2 regions of the Neobacillus phoenicis genome follow, and region 1 is predicted to be linked to the other one. Evidence: riboswitches for the same ligand, from Rfam matches in the RefSeq annotation. Region 1 holds a riboswitch; the other holds the start of a gene.
The links. Region 1 has a riboswitch for thiamine pyrophosphate ahead of thiM (hydroxyethylthiazole kinase). Riboswitches for the same ligand answer to the same signal wherever they lie in the genome.
Positions count from the first base shown of each region.

Region 2: another riboswitch for thiamine pyrophosphate. It lies ahead of thiT (energy-coupled thiamine transporter ThiT); the one in region 1 lies ahead of thiM (hydroxyethylthiazole kinase).

Region 1 covers NZ_CP154847.1:3,450,581-3,458,588, reverse strand. Annotated here, with positions in the region: gene AA0X95_RS17915 (glycosyltransferase family 4 protein) at 1-836, shown strand, start outside; gene AA0X95_RS17910 (HipA family kinase) at 833-1,609, shown strand; gene AA0X95_RS17905 (hypothetical protein) at 1,667-2,116, opposite strand; gene AA0X95_RS17900 (glutaredoxin family protein) at 2,447-2,704, shown strand; TPP riboswitch at 2,788-2,897, shown strand; gene thiM (hydroxyethylthiazole kinase) at 2,976-3,788, shown strand; gene thiD (bifunctional hydroxymethylpyrimidine kinase/phosphomethylpyrimidine kinase) at 3,804-4,622, shown strand; gene thiE (thiamine phosphate synthase) at 4,619-5,272, shown strand; gene thiW (energy coupling factor transporter S component ThiW) at 5,280-5,786, shown strand; gene AA0X95_RS17875 (acetylornithine deacetylase) at 5,800-7,083, shown strand; gene tenA (thiaminase II) at 7,085-7,756, shown strand; gene AA0X95_RS17865 (ABC transporter ATP-binding protein) at 7,740-8,008, shown strand, end outside.
Region 2 covers NZ_CP154847.1:4,624,827-4,632,834, forward strand. Annotated here, with positions in the region: gene AA0X95_RS23680 (transglycosylase domain-containing protein) at 1-1,560, opposite strand, end outside; gene AA0X95_RS23685 (helix-turn-helix transcriptional regulator) at 1,877-2,329, opposite strand; gene AA0X95_RS23690 (FeoB-associated Cys-rich membrane protein) at 2,643-2,801, opposite strand; gene feoB (ferrous iron transport protein B) at 2,824-4,827, opposite strand; gene AA0X95_RS23700 (FeoA family protein) at 4,827-5,051, opposite strand; gene thiT (energy-coupled thiamine transporter ThiT) at 5,413-5,991, opposite strand; TPP riboswitch at 6,080-6,187, opposite strand; gene AA0X95_RS23710 (histidine kinase N-terminal domain-containing protein) at 6,387-7,511, shown strand; gene AA0X95_RS23715 (GNAT family N-acetyltransferase) at 7,645-8,008, shown strand, end outside.

The DNA of each region.
Region 1 (8,008 bases):
CAGTTATTGTAGAAGCCCGGACACCTGAACTAATCAAGCTCATGCCTCACGTAAAGTCCTTTAAAGGAATTCAACCCGAATTAATCATCGTACCCTCTTACTATCAAAAGCGAATTGTTTCCATATTAACAAATAATGTTCCCATTGAAGTCATATACAACGGCGTGGATACTTCCTTTTTCCGTGCATTAGCACCTGATGAAATTGATTATCAAAGTGCACCGATACCTCCTAATAATAAAAAAATTATCGGATGGATTGGCAGATTGGACAAACGTAAAAATTGGCCGATGTTGCTAGAGGTCGCAAAAAAGATTAAGAATGAAAGAGGCGATATTGAAATTTGGGTCATCGGAGGGGCACAGAGTGTACAGCGTGAAGAATTTGCTGCAGCCTGGCAGCAAGAGCAGCTCACCGATATCATTAAATGGTTCCCTGTCATTCCATATCAGCAAATGCCTCATGTCTATGCAAAGATCCGCCAATCTGGCGGATGTACTCTTGCAACCACTAAATCAGAATCCTTTGGAAATACATTTATTGAATCAATGACCTGTGGTGTACCCGTGGTAGCCTCTAAAATGATGCCTGTCACAGAGTTAGTGGTTGATGGGGAAACAGGGTTACTTTATCGTGGCCAAAACGTCGATGATGCGGTCCAGCAATTATATGGGATTCTTGATGACCCAAAACGCTTTCAACAGATGTCTCAGGCTGCAATCAATCGAGTTCAACAACATTTTTCAATCCAAACGGTTGCAGATGCATATGTAGACTTATTAAAGAAAATTGTCCAAAAGGACGAAGAGGCAAATGGGGAGGGGGAAATAACATGATTACTCCTATTGCCTATCGAAAAACATTAGAAGGGAAGTCCAACGCTCATTTAATAAGTTTTAGTGATGGACATGACTATGTGGTAAAGTTCTTTCAACCTGGGTTTGAGAGATCATTACCTAATGAATGGGTAGGGTATTGTTTAGCACGATATCTCGGTCTGCCGATTCCCTTTGCCCGGTTAGTAGAGATACCACCTGAGTTTATTGCTCAAGTTCCTGAACTGAAAGTCATGCATCATACCCAATTTCAATTCGCTTCTTTATACGTTCCTGATTGTACGGACGGTCATCAAACGCCAAGTAATTATAGTATTAGTAATCACCAGTCATTAGCGGGTGTCATCTTGCTAGATTACTGGCTTTGTAATCGAGATCGTACTCGTAAAAATATAGTCTTATGTGAGGGAGACCAAGGAAAATATCAATTGTGGATTATTGATCATGCGGAGATTTTTGGAGCATACAACTGGTGTGCAAGTGATTTAGACAACCTATCAGAGCAGCTTTTGAAAAGTGCCACACATGGAATCATGGCCACAAATATTGAATCCGAAGATAGTTTTACAGATTATCTTGATTTGATTCAAACCATTCCGATTTTTTTAATCGAAGAAGTTGTATCGATGATTCCAGAGGATTGGATGGTAACTAAAGAAGAGAAAAAAGCAATGGTCAGCGCCCTGGTGACAAGGCGAAAAAGTATCCTTCCACACCTCTTACAAAGATTTTTGAAAAAGGTTTATCATCCATTACATGAGAAGAATTTGTAAATTCTTTTCCTACTCATTATAAAAAACCTTGATCACTCAAGGTTTTTTATAATGAGTTTATTTCTCTTTCTTTTTCTTTTTATCCTTATCTTTTTCTTTTTTCTTTTTTTCGAATTCTGAGACTTGTTTTAATAGGTTTGTATTTATTTCCTTTAAACCCGCAAGTTCTGTTCGAATCTCATCTTCAAAGCTTGAAATATAGGCTGCTATGTCGGTTTCAATCGCTAATAAGTGATTAGCAATTTTGGAGCGAAGGTCATTCTCAGGAGGAGTACTGTCTTCAATTTGTTGTACTTGTTCCTCAACAACAATCTCTTGTTGTTGTTCAGTAACTTGTGCATCCGAATGCTCTTGTTCTAGTGTGTTAGTGGATGCATTTTCTGAGGGATTTCCCAATGCCTTTAAAAGCTCTTCTTTCAACAAGTTGTTTACCGACTGCAAAAAGGAGTCTATAACAAATGTATTTTCAACTTGCTTTTCTTGCATCTTATTATTTTTTTTGCCCATTATTCTACCCACCTTTTTCTTAAAGTTTATATCCCCGCCTACTCCGTTCATGAATAGGGACCTTACAAGAGATATCATATGAAATTTTCACAGACAAGCATCAACGAATATCATGAAAGTAGAAAAAAAGGCTGTCTAGCCCTAATATGTGACTGAAATTTCGCTTTCACTTTCCGACACGAAAACGCGAGAATTGTCTGTTCATGCGCTTTCCCGAGGAATATTTCCTGAATCAGAGGTGTTCAATCTTCACCAATAACTGTTATATAATCGATGGAAGAGGAAACTAGAAGAAAATTGTCGCAATATAAGATAGGGGAGAATATGCCAATGAGTAAGTGTGTAATTGTCTATACAACGAACGACTGTATTGAATGTACAATGGTAAAACAGGTTTTAACACAGGAAGGAATCGCTTTTGAGGCAAGGAACGTAGCCACAAACCCAGAATTTCAAAAAGAAGTAGAGAAATACGGTTTCCTAGGTGTGCCGGTAACCGTTGTTGAAGGCAGAGCAGTAAAAGGGTTCACTAATGAATTAAAAGAACTGATGGATTTAGCAAAAGGAAACACTAATTTAGAAAGGTAAATGGGATGAATCACAAACAATATTAAATTATTTACTTTACATCTGAAATTTTTAGCAGTACTATGTAGGTAATTTCATAATGACGTATCTACTAGGGGTGCCCAGATTGCGGGCTGAGAGAAAACGGCAACGTTTTTAACCCTTCGGACCTGATCTGGGTAATACCAGCGTAGGAAAGTAGTCGAGTGAATGCTGTTTTATTACTCTTTCTAACTAACCAGGTCCAATTTTTGGATCTGGTTTTTTTATTTTTAAAAAAGGGGAGATTTTTGTGGAAACAAACAAATGGTTTGAGACATTGGAAAAAGTAAGAGAGGGTAGACCGCTAGTACATAACATAACAAACGTCGTCGTCACGAACTTTACTGCAAATGGCTTGCTTGCACTAGGAGCATCACCTGTCATGGCATATGCAGCAGAAGAAGTAGCCGATATGGCGAAGATAGCTAGTTCCGTAGTTTTGAATATTGGAACGTTAAACTCGCAGACAGTGGAGTCAATGATTATTGCAGGAAAAGCAGCCAATGAAAATAGTGTTCCCGTTATATTTGACCCGGTAGGTGCGGGGGCCACACCTTACCGTACGGAGACTGCACAAAAAATCATGAAAGAGGTGCATGTTTCGGTAATCAGAGGCAATGCTGCTGAAATAGCTAACGTTGTAGGTGAGAACTGGGAAATTAAAGGTGTAGATGCTGGCGACGCAAATGGTAATATTGTTGAACTTGCCATTTCTGCTGCACAGAAACTGAATACCATTGTGGTCATAACAGGAAAAGAAGATGTTGTGACAGATGGAAAAACCACCTTTGTGATTTCAAATGGACATCTCATTTTGACAATGGTGACAGGCACTGGTTGTCTATTAACTTCTGTAATTGGTGCTTTTGCTGGAGTGGAAAATGATTTGTTGAAGGCTTCAGTGGCTGCATTGTCTTTCTATGGAATAGCGGCAGAGAAAGCGGCTGAAAGAACAGCAGAACTAGGACCGGGAAGCTTTCAAATAGAATTTTTGAACCAATTATCACTCACATCTTCAAAGGATATGAAGCAGCACGCGTTCATTAAAAAAATTAATGAGTAAGTGGGGGTTATTTTTATGAAAAAAGCGCTAACGATTGCAGGGTCTGATAGCGGAGGTGGAGCAGGGATTCAGGCAGATTTAAAGACGTTTCAGGAATTAGAGGTATTTGGTATGTCTGCATTAACAGCAGTGACTGCTCAAAACACATTGGGTGTTCATGGTGTTTACCCAATGTCAGCGGAGGCTGTTGTCAAGCAGATTCAAGCTATTGGGGAGGATATCGGAGCAGATGCACTAAAAACAGGGATGCTATTTAACGCAGAAATTATTGCGGCCGTCTCGGAACAAATTAAGATTTTTCAATGGGGAAATGTCGTGGTAGACCCGGTAATGATCGCTAAGGGCGGAGAATCTTTATTGTTTAACGAAGCGATCTCAGCGATGAAAACCTATTTACTGCCCTTAGCAAATGTCATCACACCGAACATTCCAGAAGCGGAAGTTTTAACGGGAATGACGATTCAAACGGTTGAGGAAAAAAAGGAAGCTGCGAGAAAATTACATGCGCTAGGAGTCAAAAATATCGTCATAAAAGGTGGACATGACGAGAATGAAACGGATGCAGTAGATTTATTATTCGATGGCAAGGAATTTTACACGTTCACGAGAAAGCGAATCAATACCAAAAATACGCATGGAACAGGCTGTACCTTCTCGGCCGCACTTACTGCTGAGCTGGCAAAAGGGGCTAGTGTGTATGAAGCAGTTTTAACAGCAAAGGATTTTATTCAGGCAGCCATTGAAGAAGATTTAAAAATCGGGCAAGGACATGGCCCCACTAACCATTGGGCTTATCGAAAAAGGAAAATTGGAAAAGAGGTTACCCCATTATGACAAATTTACGAGAAGCATTGAGTGTTTATTTTATCATGGGTAGCAACAACTGCTTAAAGGACCCTGTTGAGGTATTGAAGGAAGCCATTGCTGGGGGCATAACCTTCTTTCAGTTTAGAGAAAAAGGGGAAGGGGCTTTAACTGGCGTTAAAAAATATGCACTCGCTAAAAAACTCCAAACCATTTGTAAAGAGAATCAAATCCCCTTCATTGTAAATGATGATATTGATCTTGCGATTGAAATAAATGCAGTCGGTGTCCATATTGGGCAAGAGGATGATTCTGTTAAAACGGTAAGGGAAAAAATTGGCGACAAAATCTTGGGGGTTTCTGTTCATACAAAAGAGGAAGCTATTGAAGCCATACGGGATGGAGCAGATTATTTTGGGATTGGACCTGTTTTTCCAACCACCACGAAGGTGGACGCCAAACCATCACGTGGCACGACCCTGATTGAAACCTTACGCACTGAAGGATTCACCATCCCCATTGTTGGAATTGGAGGAATCACGATTGAAAATGCGTATTCTGTTGTAGAAGCAGGGGCAGATGGTGTTTCCGTGATTACAGCCATCAGTCATGCGGAATCACCGGTGGATGCTGCAAAAGCATTAAGAAAAAATCTAGTTGCTTTAGCTAGTCAGGAGTGAGGCAAGAATGAAGAAAACACAAAAGCTTACTTTAACCGCCATGATGATTGCAATTGGAACCATGTCCAGTAATCTCTTTTATATTCCCATTGGATTTACCAAGGTATTTCCTATACAACATTTCTTGAATGTGCTGTCAGCAGTACTTTTAGGGCCTTATTACGCTGTTGCACAGGCCTTTTGTGTCTCATTATTAAGAAATATTATGGGTACGGGATCTCCGTTTGCCTTCCCAGGCAGTATGGTTGGAGCATTGCTCGCATCTCTATTATTCCTGAAAACTAGAAAAATCTATTTAGCGTTTTTCGGTGAAGTAATCGGGACAGGTATTATTGGTGCGATGCTGTGTTATCCAATTGCAACACTTTTGCTTGGACAAAAAGGGACCTTATTTGGGTTTATCCCCTTGTTTATTTTTAGCTCATTTGCCGGTGCCTTGATTGGATTTGTAATCTTAACCGTATTTTTACGGAAAAAAGTAGTAAAGATTGAGGAGCCTCAAGCCAAAATGTAAGGTGGTACGGAAAATGTGTAAAGAAATAGCTGAAAGAATTGAAGTTGAGGTAGGAGCGAGAAAAGATGAACTTCTTGCATTGCTAGCCAAACTGGTTGCTTACCCTACAGTAAGCCCTCCAGCCCGCAATACCAATGCAGTACAGGAATATATTAAAGGATTTTTAGAAGATTTGGGATTTCAAACGGATAAATGGGATGTGTATCCTGGAGATCCGAATGTAGTTGGCGTTTTGCCGGGTGAGGCTTCTAACCAATATAATAGCTTGATAATAAATGGTCATGTGGACGTTGCTGAGATAGGAGATGACAAGGAGTGGGAATCTTCTCCATTTAGCACTAGAATAAAAGATTCCTTTATTTATGGTCGTGGTGTCGCTGATATGAAAGGTGGAATGGCGGCATCACTCATTGCGATTAAGCTTTTGAAAGAAATGGGCGTTACTTTGGGTGGCGATCTTCAATTTCAATCCGTCATTGGGGAAGAGGTAGGGGAGGCTGGAACCCAGGCATGTGTAGAGCGGGGCTATACCGCTGATTATGCTGTAGTGGTAGATACGAGTGATTTACATATACAAGGACAGGGCGGCGTTATTACTGGATGGATTACGGTTCAAAGCAAAGAGACCTATCATGATGGACTGCGGAGAAAAATGATTCATGCAGGTGGTGGCCTAAAAGGGGCCAGTGCCATTGAGAAAATGATGAAGATCATCGCGGGACTTCAGGAACTGGAGAGACATTGGGCTGTGACGAAAAGCTATGAAGGCTTTCCACCTGGGACGAATACAATTAATCCGGCAGTCATTGAAGGAGGAAGGCATGCAGCTTTTGTGGCAGACCAATGTGCATTGTGGGTTACGGTTCATTTTTATCCGAATGAAGACTATGAAGACGTGATCAAGGAAATTGAACAACATATCGGTGCTGTTGCTGCGGCCGATCCTTGGCTTAGAGAGAATCCGCCAACTTTTGTTTGGGGTGGGAAATCTATGATTGAGGACCGTGGCGAGATTTTTCCTTCATTGGAATTGGATGCAAACCAATTGGGAACCAAGACGTTAACAGCAGTTTATGAAAAAATGATAAACAGCACGCCAATAATTGGGATGTCTACAACCGTTACAGATGCCGGATGGCTCGGACGTGCAGGTATACCAACCGCCATTTTTGGACCAGGTAAATTGGAAGATGCGCACGCTGTCAATGAGAAGGTCGAAATTCGTCAATTGCTAGACTTTGCTAAAGTTCTAGCTATGTTTATCGCAGAATGGTGCAACACCAGAAAAGAGGGGTAGCATGAAATTTTCTGAGAGACTTTATCAAAAAGTACATGATATTTGGGAGAAAACTCACGAGCATCCATTTGTTATCGGAATGGGAAAAGGGGACCTTCCAACTGAATCGTTTATTCGTTACATGAAACAGGATTACGTGTTCTTAATTGATTATTCTAAGCTTTTTGCTTTAGCGGCTGTGAAATCAAGAGAAATTGAAACGATGGCTGCTTTTGCCAAGCTGTTGCATGAGACTTTACATGGGGAAATGGATTTGCACCGGGAATATGCGGCACGATTCGGGATTACGAATCAGCAATTAGAAGAGACAAGACCAAGTCCAATTAATCTAGCTTATACACGATACATGCTACATGTAGCACAAAATGGTTCACTTGAAGAATTAATTTCGTCGTTATTACCATGTATGTGGAGCTACTGGGAAATCGGCAAGATGCTAGCGAAAGAATATCAAGGTGCTAGCGAACACTATCTATATGGTGGCTGGGTGAAAATGTATTCATCGAAGGAATTTGGTGAGTTAGCTGAGTGGCTTATTCATTTACTAGATTCATTGACAGAGGGAAAACCAGAATGGGAATTAGCTATCTTGGAACAGCATTTTCTGACAACTTCCCGCTTTGAATATATGTTCTGGGATATGGTTTACCAGGGAGGTGAGTGGCCTGTCTAAACTGTCAATGTTATCGATTAACAAGCTCTCCTACTCATTCGGTGGGGAACGAGCGATTTTCGATCAGATTTCACTAGATGTTAACTCGGGAGAATTTGTTTCCGTCATTGGTGCAAGTGGTTCTGGAAAAAGCACACTTTTTAAGTTGATTACAGGTTTACTGGCACCGGAACAGGGTGAGATCCAAATCAAAGGTCAGCACTCTGGGAAAAGAACGGGAAGTGTAGGGTACATGCCACAAAAGGATTTACT
Region 2 (8,008 bases), 1.2 Mb from region 1:
ATCCGTAACTGATTTTGTTGTCACTTTCACTTTCTTTTCTTTCCACTCAGCAACAACCTGACCATCTGCATCAACAATTTTTTTGATTACATGTGCTTCTATACGGACGCCATTGTTAGGGAACACCGAAAAGGCTTCCGCCATATTGAGAGGTGAAACACCCTTATGCAATCCACCAAGAGCAAGTGATAAATTACGATCAGCTTTATCCAAGGAAATGCCAAACTTTTTGATTGAATCCAACCCTTTTTGAATCCCTAATTGATTTAGAAGCCAGACCGCAGAAACATTTTTTGATTCTTTTACTGCCTCATACATAGGTACTTCGCCTTCATATTGATGGTCATAATTGCTCGGCTGATAACTTCCGAACTTCATAGGCTCATCCTTTAACATATCAGTAATTTTCCAGCCTTCTTCAAGTGCAGGAGTATAGACTGCTAAAGGCTTAAATGAAGAACCTGGCTGTGCTTCCAATTGTGTCGCACGATTATAGCCTCTGAAAGTGTGTTCTCCTCTTCCACCAACAAGTGCCCTCACACCGCCAGTTTTTGGATCAACGATAACCCCTCCACTTTGAACAAAACGATCGTTTCCTTTAGGGAAGAAAGTATCATTTTCATAAGTCTTCTCCATAACTGCTTGCACTTTGGGATCAAGCTCCGTGTAAATTCGGTATCCCCCTGTTAATAAATCATCTTGTGATAAACCATATTGTTTAATCGCTTCTTCTAACACTTGATCAACATAATAAGGGAATTTGCCACGAAACGGATCTCCACCCTTATCATTTAAAACTACTTCCTCATGTAATGCTTGTTCATATTGCTTACTCGAAATGTATCCTTGTTTTTTCATTTGTAATAAGACGATATTACGACGTTCCGTTGCACTTTTCATGTGGTCATACGGATTTAAAGCAGAAGGAGCTTTAATTAAGCCTGCAAGTAATGCAGATTCACTAACTGTTAAATCTTTCACCTCTTTAGCAAAATATTTACTCGCTGCTTGTTTAATTCCATATGCTCCATTTCCAAAATATATTTGATTTAAATACATTTGGAGGATTTCTTGTTTTGAATATTTTCTTTCAACCGCAAGGGATAAGAAAACTTCCTGTATTTTTCTGTTCAATGTTTTTTCAGATGTAAGTAGTGTGTTTTTTGTTAATTGTTGGGTAATTGTGCTACCCCCTTCAACCATTCCGCCTGCTTTAAGATCCCGGAAGAGAGCTCTCGAGGTACCTATCAGATCGACACCATTATGTTGATAGTATCGATGATCCTCGATGGCAACAACAGCATTTTTCATTGACACGGGAACTTCCTTGATAGGAACTCCTTCATTCTTATTAGCTGAAACTTTACTTGCCACTTTCCCGTTAACATCATAAAAAACGGTTGGCTGTGGAAGCTCATTTTTCAATTTTGAAATATCTGCACTGTTTGCAAAATAGGAAATCAGTCCAAAAAAGCTCAGGATTATTATCAAAACAAATAAGACGATAAATTGAAGCAGATGCCACTTTTTCCAGTTCTTAAAAATATCTTTGAGTATCATTTGATGACTTCCTTCTCTGTAAATTATGACAGGTATAATTTTCGATGATTGCTTCATTTTTATGACGGTTTCTAAAAAATAAGCTGTGTTTAACAAGTCTGTTGATTTCCGCTCCAGGTGCTTCGCTTTCCGCGGGCGTGCCGGGGAGCCTCCTCGTCGCTTCGCTACAGCGGGGTCTCCCCTGCCCCGTACTCCCGCAGGAGTCTTCGCACCTTCCGCTCCAAACAACAAATGCAAAAAATCAACATTATTCTATAACATAGCCAAAAAATAAAAAAGATGGGCGTGTGCCATCTTTTTTCATTCGTCCGTATTACTAGCTTTTTGTTATTTCTTTAAACCGTTGTTTGCTATGCTTTTCATCGAAACTACTAAAAATCCTATAGTTTTTCTCATCTAGTATTCGAAAATGTTTACTAAGTATATTTTGTTGAAGAATAAATCCATTCTTCTTATTTACTACTTTCCACCAAATACGGCCGCCGAGCGTCTTTGTTTTGCGAAAATCTATTCCTTCCCGTGCGACAGTTTCCAATACTTCCAGAGGCTCATTTCCAAATAAGAATTGAACTGTTTCCGTTTCACGAAAAAGAGCACAAATGGAAACAGCTGTGGACCAGTTGGCAAGAACTCTTCCCTTCTCAATTTGTACAAGTGTTTTTTTGGAGACACCGATAATTTCTGCCATTTTATCCTGAGTATATCCCGCTTCCGTCCGAATCAGACGAAGCTTTTCAGAAACCTGCATAATAATTTCATCCCTGGTCACATTAAGCCCTTCCTTCACTAGCATCTAGTGTAATTTTACACAACTTCCGTCTCTCGTTCAAATATTATGAAAAAAACTGCTATCCATTAGACAGATAGCAGTTTTTTAATAGGCTATGTTAAACGTGCCTGTTGTTTTCCACTCCAGGCACTTCGCTTTCCGCGGGCGTGCCGGGGAGCCTCCTCGTCGCTTCGCTCCTGCGGGGTCTCCCCTGCCCCGTACTCCCGCAGGAGTCTTCGTGCCTTCCGCTCCAATCAACATTGTCTATAAAACAACATAGACCTTTAACACAGCTTTTTCATAAGTTATTTAATTATTTATTTATGTTTGGCGGAAGCCCGCACTGACTAGAACAGGAATTTTTAAGTTCACATGCTGCACATTTCCCTTTTTTGGATTTATTTATGAACTTTACTAAAGCCCATGTTGCATATCCAAAAATCGCTGCACCAATAATAATATTGGCTATCATAGCTTTTCACCTCTTTTTAAAATTAACCAATCCCCAACAGCAAACCACCTTGGTATATGATTAATGACAATACATAAGCAATGACAAAGGCATAAATCATTGAAAAAGCTGTCCATTTTTTGGAGTTTGTTTCTTTGTAAATAGTGGCTACTGTTGCTAAACAAGGTATATAGAGCAAAATAAAGACCATGAAACTATACGCAGCAAGCGGCGTATAATAATTAGACAGTAGTGCTTGCAAGCCAGCATCATTCGGAACAAAATAAATGATATTCATCGTTGAGATAATTGCTTCTTTTGCTAGAAATCCAGTAATTAACGATGCCGAAGCCTGCCATGTTCCAAATCCAATAGGATCAAAGATTGGAGCAATTATGTTTCCAATGGCTGCTAAGAAACTATGATCCATATCTACATTTAGTCCTTTTGGACCCGCATAAGATAACAACCAAATAAATACAGAACCTGCAAAAATAAATGTTCCGGCCTTTCTTACAAACCCTTTTCCTTTATCCCATGTACTTCTCCAAAGAGATTGAAACTGTGGCAACCTATATGGTGGCAGTTCAATAACAAACAAGGAAGTTTCAGATTTTAGTAAGGTAGTAGAGAATACTTTCGCCAATACTAAAGCCACAACAATCCCTAGAACATAAAGACTTAACACAACAAATGCTTTATGTGCCGCAAAAAATGCTCCGACAAATAACGCATATACAGGTAATCGTGCAGAACAAGACATTAACGGGGTGAGCAGGATCGTTAATAACCGCTCACGTGGTGTTTCAATTGTCCGTGCGGCCATGATTCCAGGTACATTACAACCAAAACCAATCATCATCGGAATAAATGCTTTTCCGTTTAGTCCAACCGATTCCATAATTCGATCCATTACAAGTGCAACACGAGCCATGTAACCAGAGTCCTCTAGTAATGATATGAAAAAGAAGAGAATAAAAATTTGTGGTACAAACACAAGTACCCCACCGACACCTGCTACCAAGCCTTCAATAATTAAGGCATGGATAAACGCAGATGCATGAATGGCTCCTAACACTTTCTCAAAGCCTGCAGTTACAGGTCCAGTTAATAATGTATCTAAAGCACCTGATAATGGAGTACCTAGCCAATCAAACGTTAGCATAAACATAAAATACATTAATAATAAAAAGATTGGCATTCCAAGGTATCGATTTGTAACGATAGAATCTATCTTTTCAGACAAAGGTATAACGGTATTACTTTTTCTAGCCACATCAGCAATGATTTTTTCAATAACTTCTTTTCTTTTTAGATAAATAAAGTTTGTTAATGATTTAAAGTCGGTCTGCTTTTGTAACTTCGATTCTAATTTCTCCAAAATAGCTTTAAGCTTTTGGGGGTTGGTTAGACCATTAACATAGTTTTTTACATATTCATTGCCTTCAAAATATTGGATTGCTAGAAACCGTAGAGAGTGATTTGTTTTTCCATTTAACTCCCCTGAAAATGCAGTTATGGCTTCCTCGAGCTCTTTACCATAATAAGTAAGATTCTTTTTAGTCGGTTGGATGGATTTCGTTCCGATAACATCTACAAGCTTATCGCACCCTTTCCCACTTCTTGCCACAACAGGTACCACCGGAACACCGAGAATCTCCGAAAGTTTCGTATAATCAATTTGAATGCCTCGTTTATTAGCTACATCCATCATATTTAATCCGATCAGTGCAGGCTTTTCAAACTCAAGCAGTTGGAGAGTTAAATGGAGATTCCGCTCCAATTGTGAGGCATCTAAAATATTCAATAAACGATCCACAGATTCATTTAAAAAGAAGGAAGTGACAACCCCTTCATCTTTTGACAATGGGTTAAGTGTATATACACCAGGTAAATCTATTAAATGTCCAAGGTTTTTCTTAAATAGTCCAACCTTTTTTTCAACTGTTACACCGCTCCAGTTCCCAACATATTCATAGGAACCTGTTAAGTTATTAAACAATGATGTCTTTCCTGTATTTGGGTTACCTATTAGAGCAATTTCCATTAGATTCTTTCCACCTCAATTTGAACAGCTTCCTTGCGGCGGATTCCAACGCATTGTCCGCAGGACTCTATCATAATTGGACCACCGAATGGCATGACGCATTTTACACATACTTCCGAGCCTTCTGTGATTCCTAAGTCAAGCAATCGTCTTTGAACTAGGTGACCAACATGAGAAAGATCTAATATTTTCCCTTTATCTCCCGCTTTTAATGAACCAAACATGTATATCACCCTTATCTAGGTTAATTGAGAATGATTATCTTTCTATATTGCCATTTTAACACTTTTTTTAGGTAATAAGCATATTAAATTTGACAAAGTTTCGAAAAAATTTCATAAAAAAAAGGAAAAGCACCTGTTCTTTTCCTTTTTTTGGTTCTTGTTTATTTTGTTGTATAGGCTTTTTTTAAATTGCCCGTTAATTTCCGCTCCAGGCACTTCGCTTTCCGCGGGCGTGCCGGGGAGCCTCCTCGTCGCTTCGCTCCTGCGGGGTCTCCCCTGCCCCGTACTCCCGCAGGAGTCTTCGTGCCTTCCGCTCCAACCAACGGGTGTTTCAAATCAACATAATGCTTTTACGTTGTCATTATCTAAACAATCTTTTTGGTAATGCACTGATAACTAGAATAATGATAATGGCACTGATAATGAAGCTTGGGAGCATATAGGTTCCATTGTATAGGAGAGAGTAAACAGCTACTGGCTGCCCTTTTGGAGCATATTCTCCAAAAAATACAATCCCAGATACGACATGGCAAAGGTAACGAAGAACACTTCCTAAGAAAGCTCCAAATACTACGTAAGTCATCCATTTTCCTTTATTCTGTTCATTAATTGCATTCTTTATTTGTGCTGCAAAAATACCAGCGAAACCTACAACAGTAAAGGCAATAAAGTAATCAATAATTCCTTGAATCAGGGTATAAATTTGTGAATATCCAAGAATAAATTGTAACAGGCCTAGTAAGAATCCTGTAAGGACCCCACCTTTAATTCCCCAGCGGTAAGCCATAAGAAAAACCGGGACCATGGCAATCGAAATTGATCCCCCTTGGGGCCAAATTTTAAATGAAAGGATATTCCCAACATAATCTAATAAATAGGCAAGTGCGGTAAACACCGCTACTTCTGTAATAAAAAGCGTGTTACTCCTGTTCTTGTTCATTTCTCTTTCCCCCTCTGATTTGTAAAGGCAATAAAACAATCCACAAAAAAAAGCAATGCATGACAATTAGGAATGTCTGCATTGCTTTGCTATCGGCAAACCACATCCCTACGCTAGCGTTAACTAACAGGTTCATAGGGTCAGAACTCTACCGTTCACTCTCAGCCGCACAAAAGCAGCTCCCCCTGTGGAAATATTCTATTGTTTCCATACAAAATATACTACTCTCTACTTATTTTTACAAGATATATTTACACGTTAACTAACAAGAGAAAAATCCAAACAGTATAGAAATTATTGGAAAATATTTTTTATTCATTTTTTAGAGGATTTTGGCCGTTACCCTCGAATTTACTTGTTAATCAGTTTTGTTAATACCATAGGGGGAAACAAGAATGTTTACGGGAGAACAAACGGATTTAGTTGCTTTTTTTCAAAAGAATAAAAAGAAATTAGTACAAGAGTGGGAAGATTCCATTGTGATTAATCACGAGGACCCCTTCAAGTTGAAAATTAGGGAAAATGGGGAAGCCCTACTTAATGTAATCCTTTCTATGCATAAGGTATCTAGTGAGGAACTTATAGAAATCGTAAAAAAGATTGCCATAGAAGTTTCAGAAGAAAGGGTACTGGCTAATATCAATATTGGTGATTTTGTCTATAATGTTAATCTCGGTCGGACCATTCTATACAGTTATCTGAGTAAAACAGGAATTTCTTGGTCAGATTTGCAGGAGTCCATAAATAAAATCAATTTTTGTTTTGATAAATTTTTATACTATGCGGTGTCCCATTATTCAGAAGCTAAAAACAAGATTATTGAAGAAAAGACGATGTTCATTGATTCTACACATCAGGACCGATTAACCCTTCTCGGTCAAATGACATCAAGCTTTATTCATGAATTCAGGAATCCGCTCACTTCTGTACAAGGATTTATCCAATTGCTTAAGGCAGATTATCCAAATATGAGATATTTAGATATCATTTCAGGTGAATTGGACCAACTTAATTTTCGAATATCACAGTTTCTTCTGCTTTCAAAAAAGGAACTGATAGGGAAAGAAAAAATTAATTTCAAATTAAACCAACTCATTGATGAAGTATTAAATTTCCTCTACCCAAGTATACTGGATGGAAAAGTGAAAATTAAAAGAGATTTGAGCAAAGATTTCACCTTGAATGGTTATGCTGATGAAATTAGACAAGTCTTTATTAATATTATTTTTAATGCAATTGATGTTCTAAACCATCATGAAGTGGATCTCCCTACAATAGAAATAAGCAGCTGGTTGGAAAATGAAGAGTTGATTAAAATCAGTATATCTAATAACGGACCTGCCATCCCGGCGGAATTAAGAAAAACCATTTTTGAGCCTTTTTTTACAACTAAAAAGCTAGGTACTGGTCTTGGATTATTTGTTTGTAAAGAAATTATTGAGAAACATAAGGGAGAATTAACGTGCGATTCCTCAATGGATAAAACGACTTTTTCTATCTGCTTACCTATACAGTCTTAATAGGAACCGACCCTACCTCCTTTCAAATCCCACTTTTAAAAAGCAGGGATTTTTTTATATCTTCCAAATATATATCTTCCGCAATAAAACCAATTTGCATATGATGTACTAAAAATTTTGGGAGACTAGACGCATGTTTACTTTAAAAGTTGATAATGAAATTGAACTTCAGTTGTTTCAACACCATCACGCTCTAAAACTTTATCAGCTGGTTGAACGGAATCGAGACCATTTACGGGAATGGTTGCCTTGGGTGGACACCATGAATTCCTCATATCAATTTGAATCCATTATCCCAATCTGGCTTAACCAATTTGCTGAAAACCAAGGATTCAACGTTGGAATTCTTTTTAAAGGAGAACTCGTCGGTTCTATTGGCTTACACCAGATTGATTGGCATAACAGAACGGTTAGTATCGGCTATTATCTTTCCAAATCCGCTGAGGGATATGGCGTCATGACACGATCCGTTCAAGCTTTACTAAATTATGCTTTCT